Acidisarcina polymorpha: one gene and its partner. Each later gene encodes a partner of the first gene's protein in a complex. Links are inferred from orthologs where the notes say so. Each region holds a gene or a part of one and is shown in the gene's direction. Other genes may lie near its edges.

Evidence for each region. The genes of interacting proteins can lie anywhere in the genome.
Region 2: the proteins of xseB (region 1) and xseA are in contact, whole or in part, in a cryo-EM structure (PDB 8TXR), measured with the Escherichia coli proteins. The link is inferred for Acidisarcina polymorpha from one-to-one orthologs.

What each region holds. Positions count from the first base shown.
Region 1 is NZ_CP030840.1:1,776,832-1,782,635, reverse strand. The notes cover bases 2,806-5,804. They hold xseB (exodeoxyribonuclease VII small subunit), read left to right. Parts: upstream 2,806-4,195; coding sequence 4,196-4,414; downstream 4,415-5,804. Other genes in these bases: asnS (asparagine--tRNA ligase), read right to left, coding at 5,594-5,804; lpxD (UDP-3-O-(3-hydroxymyristoyl)glucosamine N-acyltransferase), read right to left, coding at 4,516-5,544. Outside these bases: bacillithiol biosynthesis deacetylase BshB1, read right to left, coding at 1-682; ACPOL_RS07760 (hypothetical protein), read right to left, coding at 690-2,138. UniProt on the Escherichia coli protein: Bidirectionally degrades single-stranded DNA into large acid-insoluble oligonucleotides, which are then degraded further into small acid-soluble oligonucleotides.
Region 2 is NZ_CP030840.1:3,777,155-3,782,809, forward strand. What follows is about bases 940-3,789. They hold xseA (exodeoxyribonuclease VII large subunit), read left to right. Parts: upstream 940-1,586; coding sequence 1,587-2,993; downstream 2,994-3,789. Other genes in these bases: ACPOL_RS16125 (ArnT family glycosyltransferase), read left to right, coding at 940-1,577; ACPOL_RS35745 (phosphohexomutase domain-containing protein), read left to right, coding at 2,990-3,412; ACPOL_RS16135 (phosphohexomutase domain-containing protein), read left to right, coding at 3,304-3,789. Also shown: ACPOL_RS16120 (trifunctional glycoside hydrolase family 18/polysaccharide deacetylase/glycosyltransferase family 2 protein), read right to left, coding at 1-63; more of ACPOL_RS16125, read left to right, coding at 198-939; more of ACPOL_RS16135, read left to right, coding at 3,790-4,398; ACPOL_RS16140 (hypothetical protein), read right to left, coding at 4,443-4,673; ACPOL_RS16145 (VOC family protein), read right to left, coding at 5,020-5,400; ACPOL_RS16150 (hypothetical protein), read right to left, coding at 5,446-5,625. UniProt on the Escherichia coli protein: Bidirectionally degrades single-stranded DNA into large acid-insoluble oligonucleotides, which are then degraded further into small acid-soluble oligonucleotides.

The sequences.
Region 1 (5,804 bases):
CAACCAGCCCGATCTCTTTCTGCACGAAGGGTTCGGCATAGCGGACACCGGCGAGAAGACCATAGTGCCGGGCCATAGCGGAGGTGCGTTCGCGAATTTCTTCTTCAGGAACGAAAAGGGAGCTGCCGGAAGGCTGGTTGGCATATTGCGACCGGTAGGCCATTAACGCAGCAAAGCGCTGTTCGAGATGTTCCGAGATATCGACGACAAAGCTGGGACGTACATCGGCATAGAGGCTGGCGTAGACGATTTTGAAGGGCCGGTGCGGGGGTGCGCCGGTGTCGAGCTTGCTGAGCCCAGCCAGAAAGCAGGCTTCGTAGCCGAGAATTGAGGTGGTGTAGTGGTCGGGATGGCGACCGGTCCAGTAGGGCAAGATCACGACGCGAGGGCGCAGCTGGCGCAGTACGGTGGCGATCTTGATCCGGTTTTCGTAGGTATTTTCCACCCGCCCATCGGGAATATCGAGGGCCTGCCGACGGTCGACCTGGAGGATGCTGGCGGCCTCCGCCGCTTCCGCCGCCCGTTCATCGGCAGAGCCCCTGGTACCGGCTTCCCCCTGGGTCAGGTCGAGGATGCCGGTGCGCAGACCAATTGATTTCATGCGCAGCAGGGTGCCGCCGCAGGTCTGCTCCACATCATCGCGATGGGCGGCGATGGCGAGGACGTCAATGGCCTGCATCATCGCCTGCTTAATAGGTCGTGTTGTTGTAGTCCGTCGAGCCGTCCATGTAGGCGACGTCGGTGGCCGTTCCGACTACGGTGACGTTGCTATTGTCGAGCTCGGTGAAGTTGGTGGTCGTATAGATGTGAATTTGGCCGCCCTCGGCGACATAAATTTTATGCAGTCCTTCGACGTCGGCGATACCGGTGAGGTCACCTTTGAAGGAGTCCAGGGCTACCGCGTTGGTGCTGATATTGAAGAGCGCCAGGCATCCGGTCGCAGAGTTTGGGTCGAGATGATACCGCTCTCCAGACTGGCACTGTACCGAACCGACGAACAGCGTATTGTCATCAGCGAAGAGCATCTTGTTATGCGCGCCATCGCTGATCGGGTAGACGCCGGTGACCTGGCTGGTATTCAGGTTGACGACGGACAGATTCCCGGAGAGATAGCCATCCGGCTGCACCGATTGGCCAGCGATATAGAGGGTCGTTCCGCTGCCGATTGCGTTGGTCGCGCCGCCCGGCACCGCAAGGGTGGCAGTCGCCTGCAGGTTGATTGCGCTGGGTCCAATGCCACCGGGGTTGAGGGACGAGGCAGTGATCGGAATGGTTGTGACTCCGGAGGTGTTGCCGCCACATTCCGGTCCGCAATTCAGCACGTAAACCGTCGAGCCATCCGGCGAGAAGATTCCCTTGATGGGCCGGTCGAAGCTGGCTGTACCGGGACTTACCGGATAAGCGCAGTAGACAGGCAGGTTCTGCGGCTCGCAGTCCTGAGCCGGAAGTCCGAAGGAGTTCGCAGGCCATTTCCCATTGGCGGCAAAGTACGCCTGGTAGCTTGACTGCTGAGGTCCCGTGAGATGGACGACGCTGTATACTTCGTTGGAATTCTGGACAAATGCGAGGCCGATCGATGCGCTGGCATTTAGCGATATGCGGTAGACCCCGGGCAGATTCAACGGGACTGTGCGGCCAATTACGCGGTCGTTGATGACAGAAGCATGCGCAGTTTGCTCGGCGGCGATCAAATAGCGTTGATCGCGGCTGATAAAGATACTCGATGAGGGCGAGCCGGAGACGCTGGTGGATTGCTTTTCGGTCGCGTAATTGATCAAGGCGACGCTGCCATCTCCAGCGTTGTAGACCGCGCCTAACTGCTCTTCCGGCATGTTCTGAATCGTGAGCGGTAAACTCACCGACGCGCCGCCAATGCTGAAGTTGTTGTTCTCATTGTTGAAGGCGTGACGGATGTCATAGAACGCATCGACGAAAGTCAGAGCTCCCTTGGTCAACGCGCTGGGATTCTGAATGGTGATCATGACCCGATTGGTCACCCCGCTGGGTGGGAGGTTTCGACCCGCGAAGTAGAAGTTCTTGCCGCAGCCAGCCAAAATCAGGGGAACTATGCAAAGTGCAATTGTGAAAAAGAACACGCGCGGAACATACAGCAGGCGCAGCAAACTTCTCGTATTCAAACTAACCTCTCACCGTTCCCATTGCGGAAGAACATCCTGGAAGCTAAAGTATAACAAAGCCGATCAGGGCAAACGGGGCGCTGACGCGAGCGCATAATTGCAGCCAACGGACAGGAGAAGCCATGAGCCGTCTACAGGAACTCTTCGGTGAACGCGCAGTGCTTTTCGATGGGGCGATGGGCTCAATGCTGTATGAGCGCGGGATTTTTATCAATCGGTGCTACGACGAACTGAATCTATCGCAGCCTGAATTGGTGCGTTCCGTCCATGAAGAATACCTTCAGGCCGGAGCGGAAATTATCGAGTCCAACACCTTCGGCGCGAACGCATTGCGTCTTGCGCGCTATGGGCTGCAGGACAAGGTCTTCGAGATCAATAAGGCGGGTGCAAAGCTGGCCCGGCAAGCGGTCGCCCAGCTCGCCGACAAGCAGGCTGGAGATGCGTGGGTCGCGGGTTCGATCGGGCCGCTGGGTATCCTTCTGGAGCCGCTCGGCAAAACTTCGCTTGAGGAAGCAAGAGCTGCCTTTAAAGATCAGATCGCCGGCCTGGTCGCGGGCGGTGTCGACTTCCTGGTGATCGAGACAATTTCGGCATTGAATGAAGCAGAGCAGGCGATCCTGGCTGCGCATGAGGTAGCGCCGGATGTGCCTGTGCTGGCGCTGGTGACCGTCGATGAAGAAGCCAACTGCCTCGATGGCGCTTCCTGCGAGACGGCTGCCACCAAGTTGACCGCCTGGGGGCGCCGATGCGATTGGGGGTGAACTGCAGCGCCGGGCCGGCGACAGTGCTGACCGCCGTCGAGCGCATGGCCGCGGCTACTTCGCTTCCGTTAGTGGTGATGCCGAACGCGGGCATGCCGCGCGCAATCGAGGGCCGCAACATTTATCTGTGCTCGCCCGAATACATGGCGAACTTCTCGAAGAAGTTCCTCAAGGCCGGGGTCCAGTTCCTGGGCGGCTGTTGCGGGACGACTCCCAACCACATCCGCGCGATGAAGTCCGCTGTGCGGGCGGTTTTAGCGCAGAAGACCGCGGTCGCGGGCCCTGCTACGCGGGAGGCGATTGTTACCGAGACTCCTCCTGCTCCGCTTGCCGAGCGCTCACGCATTGGCGGCCTGGTCGCCCGTGGTGAGTTCGTCACGCTGGTCGAGATTGTCTCCCCGCGGGGTATCTCCTGCGCCAAGGAACTTGCCGGAGCGAAGCTGCTTTCCGACCTCGGCGTACATGCCATCAACGTCCCCGACTCTCCCCGCGCATCGGCGCGGATGAGCGCCCAGAGCTTGTGTATCCAGATCCAGCAGCAGGCGGGAATCGAGACTGTCCTGCATTACACCTGTCGGGACCGGAATGTGCTGAGCATTCAAAGCGACCTGCTGGGAGCGTCTTCGATCGGGCTCAAGAACATTCTGTGCTTGACCGGCGATCCCCCTAAGCTGGGGAACTATCCCGACGCCACCGCGGTCTTCGATGTGGATGCAATCGGGCTGGTCAACATCGTCAACCGGCTCAACCACGGCCTGGACATTGGTGGAAATGGCATTGGGGCGTCGACCGGATTCACCATGGGGGTCGCCGCAAATCCGGGCGTTCCTGATCTGGATAATGAAATTCGCAGGTTTGCGTATAAGGTCGAGGCGGGCGCGGAGTATGCGATCACTCAGCCAGTCTTCGACCTGAATGTACTCGAGGCGTTTCTGAAGCGGATCGAGGGTTTCCGCATTCCGGTGATCGCAGGGATCTGGCCATTGACGAGCCTGCGTAATGCGGAGTTCATGAAGAACGATCTCCGGGTCAGTGTCCCGGACCAGATTTTGTTGCGGATGCAGCAGGCGGATACTCCCGAGCTGGCCCGGGCCGAGGGCGTCCGGATTGCCCAGGAGATGCTGAAATCGGCGAGGGAGATGGGCTACGGCGGAATTCAGGGTGTCCAGGTAAGCGCTCCGTTTGGCCGTTACACCGTGGCTGCCGAGGTGATTGCCGACGTGTTGCCGCGAATGAATGTGCCGGCCGTCGAGCCAGCCGGCGCGGAAGAAGAAGTGAAGGTCGAGGGACTGCGGGTTGGCAACGTTTGAAGAATCGCTGAAGCAGCTGGAAAAGATTGTTGATCAATTGGAACACGGCGATCTTCCATTGGAGGAATCGATTCGGCTCTTCGAGGACGGCGTTCGGCTGTCCTCCTCATGCAAGCAGGAGCTCGATGCAGCGGAGGGGAAGGTCCAGATCCTGATGAAGGAACGGGACGGATCCATGCGGGCCGAGCCGTTTCCGGGGAAGTAACCTCGGGCCGAGATGCACAGCGACTGATTTGACGCCCCACGGACATTGACGGTCAGTGCACAATCCGGCGGCAGTATAGCCCGGAATCATGCCCCGCCGATCTAACTTTCGCCGTCCGCTTCTTGTTGACTCGCCCGCCGCAAACGCCTCAGCAGGCCAAGTTCTTTTAGAATGTGCTGCAGCGGTTGGGCGGGAGTGCCCCAGAGAATGCCGCCGGTGGCGCGGAGTTTCTTTCCCGGCAAGACTCCGGCCTGAGAGCCGAGGATGACGTTTTCGCCGATGTGGGCGTGATCGCCGACGCCGACCTGGCCGCCGATGATGGCATTCTTCCCAATGGTGGTCGAGCCGGAGATGCCGGTCTGGGCGGCGATCAGCACATTCTCGCCGATGATGACGTTGTGGCCGAGATGAATGAGGTTATCGAGCTTGGCGCCTCGTCCGATGACGGTAGCATCGAGCGCGCCCCGATCGATGGTGGTGTTGGCGCCGATTTCGACGTCGTCCTCGATAATTAGCTTGCCTTGTTGGGGGAACTGCAGGTATTCGCCGGTGGCTGGGTCACGGACGTAACCATAGCCATCGCTGCCGAGAACGGCCCCGGCGTGGACGATGACGCGATCGCCGAGCTGGGTTCCGGGGTAGAGGACGACGCGAGGATAGATGCGGCAATCGGCGCCGATGGTCACGCCTGCTCCGATGACCGCGCCTTCTCCGATCACGGTGCGTTCGCCGACTACTGCTCCGGCAGCGATGACTGCACAGGCGGCTACCGAGGCGGTGGTTGCGAGGGACGCGGTGGCGTCGACCACCGAGGCGGGATGAATGCCGCTTGGCCGCTCTTCGCGGCGCAGGAGGTTGGCGGCGCGGGCGAAGTCGAGCTTCGGGTTCGCGCTAAGCAGCAGCGGTTTCCGGGCGGCCTGCTTGGGAAGGTGCTGGTTGGAGAGCAGGACGGCGGCGGCATTCGAACTCAGCGCGGCCGCAGCGGAAGCGGAGTCGGTGGCGAAGACGAGCGAGTCTGGCTGGGCGGCGGCGATGCTCGAGACGGAAACGACGGCGATGGTCTCCGGATCACCGGAGGCGCATCGCAGTTCGAGTTCCAGCAGCTCAGCGAGTTGTTTCAGCGGAATCATAGCGGCGCCGCATCGCCCGTCGAATCATTCTCTCGCATGGGACTGTTCTTCATGGATAGATCCGGTTGAGCGTTCGCGCGAAAGGAATCGTCTCGCGCACATGCTCGAGTCCGCAAATCCAGGCCACGACACGCTCAATGCCCATGCCAAAGCCGGAGTGAGGAACGGAACCGTAGCGGCGCAAGTCGAGGTACCACTGGAAGGCGTCGAGCGGAAGGTGGTGTTCTTCGATCCGCTTTGCGAGCAGGTCGTAGGAAGCG
Region 2 (5,655 bases), 2.0 Mb from region 1 along the record:
GAAGATGCGCCGGAGACGCTTCCACCGCTTGCGGTCGGGATCGAGGAAAATCTGCTGGCTCATGTTGCCCACTACGAGACTATAGGAACCCGCGTCCCGGTAAAAGGCTGCGTTGAACAGCGGATTGGCTCATCGTTCGCTGCATCGTTCACCGACTCGTGTTTGCTTTGATGCTCCCCTTGCTATGATTCCCTTTCATGCTGTCCTCGCGCGCCCGGCATTGGATCTTCGTTGTTCTCGCCCTCGCTTGTGGCGCGGCCCTGCGCCTGTGGTTCATTCACGCCTATCCGGAGGTGGACGGCGACCCGCTGATCTACGGCGACATCGCCAAGAACTGGCTCCAGCACGGAATCTACGGCCTCACGACCGATCACGGAATCCGTCCAACCCTGATCCGGCTGCCCGGCTATCCCGCCTTTCTCGCTCTCTGCTTCACCCTCTTCGGCATGGAACATTACCACGCCGTGATGTTCTTCCAGACCGCCATCGATCTCGGAACCTGTCTGCTGATCGCGGCCCTCGTCCGCCGCCTCTGGAGCCGCCGCGCGGCCATGGTCGCTCTGTGGCTCGCCGCTCTCTGCCCCTTTACCGCGAACTATGCCGCGACACCCCTCGCTGAGACCCTCTCCATCTTCTGTGTCGCCCTCGGCTTCTACGCGCTGGTACGGCTGCTCGAAAACCCCTATCTTCGCTGGCTCTTGCTGCTTTCTTTTTCGATGAGCTACGCCACCCTGCTGCGTCCCGATGGCGCGCTCCTCGCAGTGGCCCTTTGTCCCGCAATCGTCCTCTGTAGCCTTCGTCGTAGCTCCATTTCCAGGCTCGCAACTGGCCGGGCGCTCAAGTTGGCCATCCTCGCTGGCATCCTTTCGGTGCTCCCATTTGTTCCCTGGGCCGCCCGCAACTGGCGTACCTTCCACATCTTCCAACCGCTGGCCCCGCGGTATGCCATGGATCCCGGTGACTTCACCTACCCGGGGTTCAACCGCTGGGTGAAGACCTGGTGTGTTGATCTGGTTTCGACCTCGGAAGTCTATTGGAACGGCAACAGCGACAAGATCGACATTGGCAAGCTCCCTTCCCGGGCATTCGACAGCCCTGCGCAATACCAGCAAACCAAGCAGTTGCTGGATGACTACAACGAAACCACCACCCTCTCGCCCGAGATCGATGTCCGCTTCGAAGAACTGGCCCAGCAGCGCACCCAAGGCCACGCAATCCGCTCCTACCTGGTGTTGCCGCTGATGCGCCTCGCCGACATGTGGCTGCGCCCTCGCACCGAACTCCTATGGATCGAGATGCGTTGGTGGGACCATTACCATCATCCCGAAGAATCCGACTTCGTCTTCGTCTATGCGGCCCTGAATTTGGGATATCTAGTAGCCGCCGTTGCCGGCTTTGTCCGGCGGCCTCCACTGGCCGCGGTCATGCTGGCTTTTGTCTTGCTCCGCTGTGCGTTGCTGTTCACCCTGGAAGCCCCCGAACCCCGCTACACCCTGGAATGTTTCCCTGTCGTCATCGCGCTCGCCGCCATCGCTTTCGGTGGCCGCCGAGACGTGCCCGCTTCAGCATCCGTGTAGACTTTTCCTGTGACCGCTTCTCCGCAGCCCGGCCAACTTGGCTTTAGCTTCGAAGCTCCCAAGGCTGCCCCAAGACGCATTTGGACGGTAGGTGAGCTGGTCGGAGAGGTGCGCGAATCCATCGAGCGGGAGTATGCCGATCTCTGGGTAGAAGGCGAAATCTCGAACCTCCGCTCTGCCCCGTCCGGACACGTTTACTTCACGCTCAAAGATGGCGACTCTCAACTGCCTGTTGTGCTTTTCCGCCGCCAGGCCTCTCTGCTGCGCTTTCGCCCGGAAGACGGCCTGCACGCGCTCGTGCGCGGCAAGGTTTCCGTCTACGAACAGCGCGGACAAATGCAGTTGATCGCCGAGTTCATGGAGCCGGTCGGCGCCGGCTCGCTCCAAATCGCCTTCGAACAGCTGAAGGCCAGGCTTCAGGTAGAAGGCCTCTTCGACGCCCAGCGCAAGAAGCCGCTGCCCGCCTTTCCGCACTGCGTCGGGATCATCACCTCGCCCTCGGGAGCGGTCATCCGCGACTTCCTCAACGTCGGTAGCCGCCGTCACGAAGCCCTCAATGTGCTCCTCTATCCGGTGGTCGTGCAGGGTGCCACCGCCGCGATGGAAGTCAAAGCAGGTATCGAATATTTCAATCGCGCCCACACCGTCGACGTCATCGTCATCGCCCGCGGCGGTGGTTCGCTTGAAGATCTCGCGCCCTTTAACAGCGAACTGCTCGCCCGCGCCATCGCCGCTTCCGAGTTGCCCGTAGTTTCCGCCATCGGGCATGAGACCGATTTCACCATCGCCGACTTTACCGCTGATCTTCGCGCGCCTACTCCTTCCGCTGCGGCCGAGCTCATTACCGAAGCTCAGCACAAAGTCGCCGGCTACGTCGAAACCATGTGGCATCGGCTCCAGCGCGCCTGCCGCTTTCAGTTAATCCAGTCGCGCGAACGCTTCTCCCGAGTCCAGATCGACGCTTCCTCCGCCAGTCTGCGCGACGCCTTCGGACGTCGCCAGCAGCGGATCGATGAGCTGCGTTTTCGCATGGAAGCCGCCTGGCGGGCCAAGGTGCGCCAATCCTCCGATCATGTCAACTCATGCACCCTGCGCCTGCTTCGCCAGGACACCAGTCATCGTCTGCGCCTTTTACAGGAACGCCTGGCCGCGCTCGACGCCCGGCTCGCCCACACCAGCCGCGTCCGCTTTCAATCCGGCCGCACCCAGTTGAAGAGCTTCGACGACCGGCTCGCCGGCCTCTCGCCGCTGGCTGTGCTCAATCGCGGCTACGCTCTCGTCTACGGCGAATCAGGCAACCTGATCAGGACCTCCGACGCCGCACACGAGGGAGAATCCATTACCACCCGCCTCGCCTACGGCACGCTGAAGAGCCGGGTGTTCGCTATCGAAAGGTCGACAGATACATCTTCATGAACGAAGAACGAGCCCTCTTTGGAACTGATGGAATTCGCGGCATCGCGGGCGAGTACCCGCTTGATCCGAAAACGATCTATGCCACCGGCATGGCCCTCGCACACTTTCTCCGCGCCCAGGTCTCGGCTCCACGTGTCATCCTCGGCGCGGACACCCGCGAGTCTAGTCCCCACATTGCCGCCGTCATCTCCCAGGGACTCGAAGCCGGAGGAGCAGCCGTCCTGAACGCTGGCGTGATCACCACTCCCGGAATTGCCTTCCTCGCCCGGAAACATGGCCTCGCCGCCGGCATCGTGGCGGTCTACAGAAGATGTTTTGGCGATCCGCAAGCAGTGGCACGAACGCCGCCTCGCATAATCCCTGTTTTGCCACGCAGGACAACGGCATCAAGGTCTTCGGCAGCGATGGCTATAAATTAGCTGACGCCATCGAACTCGGGATCGAGCAAGAAATATTCAGGTACATCCAGCGCGACATAACTCCGAAAAGCGATACTCTGCCCCCAGTCGTCCAGCCGGAATTCGTTGCCGAGTACGAAGAGTTTCTCCGCCAGGCCGTCTCCCCGCTCGACCTTACCGGTCTGCGCATCCTGCTCGATTGCGCCAATGGAGCTTCCTCCGCCATTGCTCCCGATATCTTCACCCAGCTCGGCGCGCAGGTTGTTCTCAGCCATGCTCAGCCCGATGGACGCAACATCAACCGCGATTGCGGCGCGCTCCACCCCGAGATCGTCGCCGCGGCCACCAGAGAGCAGGGAGCGGACTTAGGCATTACCTTCGACGGCGATGCCGACCGCGCGCTCTTCGCCGACGCGAATGGCAATGTGGTCAATGGAGATGGAGTTCTTCTGCTGGCTGCCCGCGACCTTCAACGCCGCGGCGAGCTCAACGGCAATCTCGTCATCGGCACCACCATGGCGAATATGGGACTGGAAGCCGCCTTGCGCGCCGACGGCATCCGAATGCTGCGCGCCCCGGTAGGCGACAAATATGTTCTCGAATGGATGCAGCGCTACCAGGCGTCGCTCGGCGGCGAACAATCCGGGCATATTCTTTTTCCCGCGCTCAGCACCACCGGGGATGGCCTTTTAACCGGGCTGGTGGTGCTCGATATTCTCCGCCGCTCCGGCAAGCCGCTCCACGAGCTCACTGCCGACCTGAAGGTGTATCCCCAAGTCATCGTCAACGTGAAAGTGAAGGAGAAGCGGCCGCTGGAGCAGTTCGCCAAGGTGGTTCAGACGATCCAGCAAGCCGAGTCGGAATTGAACGGCAACGGCCGGGTAGTAGTGCGTTACTCGGGGACCGAGGCTTTGGCGCGCGTCATGATCGAGGCTGAATCAAGGACGGCCATGCAGTTCCACGCCGATCGCATAGCCACAGCGATCCGCGCAGAACTAGGAATCTGAAAAGGTATCCAGTTCAGCTAACGGGCGGCTACGCCTGCAGATGCTTAGGCAGCGGGGGCGATCAGCAATGGATCCATTGAAGGCTGGATCACGACAGCCGGCATTTTGACGTCGGTGAAGCGGCCGCTGGCCACATCGGCGAAGACTCGGTTGGCGGTGTCTTCGGTACGGGTGCTGGTGATATGCAGGCTTTGAACAGCCTTGATGGTGAGAGTAGTCAATAGGAAGCGATTGGGAATACGGATCCCGGCAGAGTAAACCAGTTCAGAACGCATTTTTGCCTCTTGTGTGGTGCTGTTAACGTGATCCCTGGGAAGCCCAGTATTTCGTTCCTACCGGGCCCAGCGGCGGTCCAAGAGGATAACCGGAGGGCAGATGGGATAATGACGCGACAGTTCCCAGAATACGCTGCTTCGAGCCCTGCGCCTAATAATTTTGAAGAAAGGTCATCGTCGAACCCTTTTGGTACTGAATGACGAGAATAAAAGCTGGCGGCGATCTTTATCGCGGGTGTTCGCTGCCATCGAGGGCTCGCCGATGATAGCCAAGCCAGACCGCCCGGCAAAAGCGGTAGAAATAAAAGGCGACGATCAATAATCCCAGCAGCCGAAGCATTCCGGATTATGCGTCCGGCTCGGCTGCGGATGGCTCCCAAAGCTCCACCCGGTTGCCTTCTGGATCGGTAAACCAGCCAAACTTCCCGAAGTCGTAGCTCTGTCGCTCGGGATCCACATTCACCCCCGAGGCGAGTAGGGAACTGAGAATCGTGTCCAGGTCATCCACGCGAAAGTTCAGCATCGTTCGTTGGCCACTCGGCCCGAAATAGGGTGTTTCTTCCGGGAAAAACGCCAGGACTGTATCGCCAGTCACCTCGGACTTAGGGAATGAGAAGGAGCCATGTTCCGCGCGCTGAATGCCGAGATGCTGCTCGTACCACGCATAGAGCGCTTTCGGGTCTTTCGCTTTCAGGAACGCGCCACCTAATCCGGTCAATTTCCCCATCCTGTGCCTCCCAGTTGTTCAATCTGTCGGCCGTGTGGCCGAACCTTATTCCGGCTCGTGATTCAGAATATCGGCAAGCTTCTCCTTGTGCTTGGTTTTTCTCGAATCTTCACGCGGCTTTTCGACGATCGCCCGCTCTGCCTTGGGCTGGCCAAGGCGCTCCCGGGCATTCGCCTTCACCGCTTTGGTGACCGAAAACTTTGCCGCCTTCTTCTTTGCCGCCACCGACGTTCCTCCCGCACCCATATCCATCGA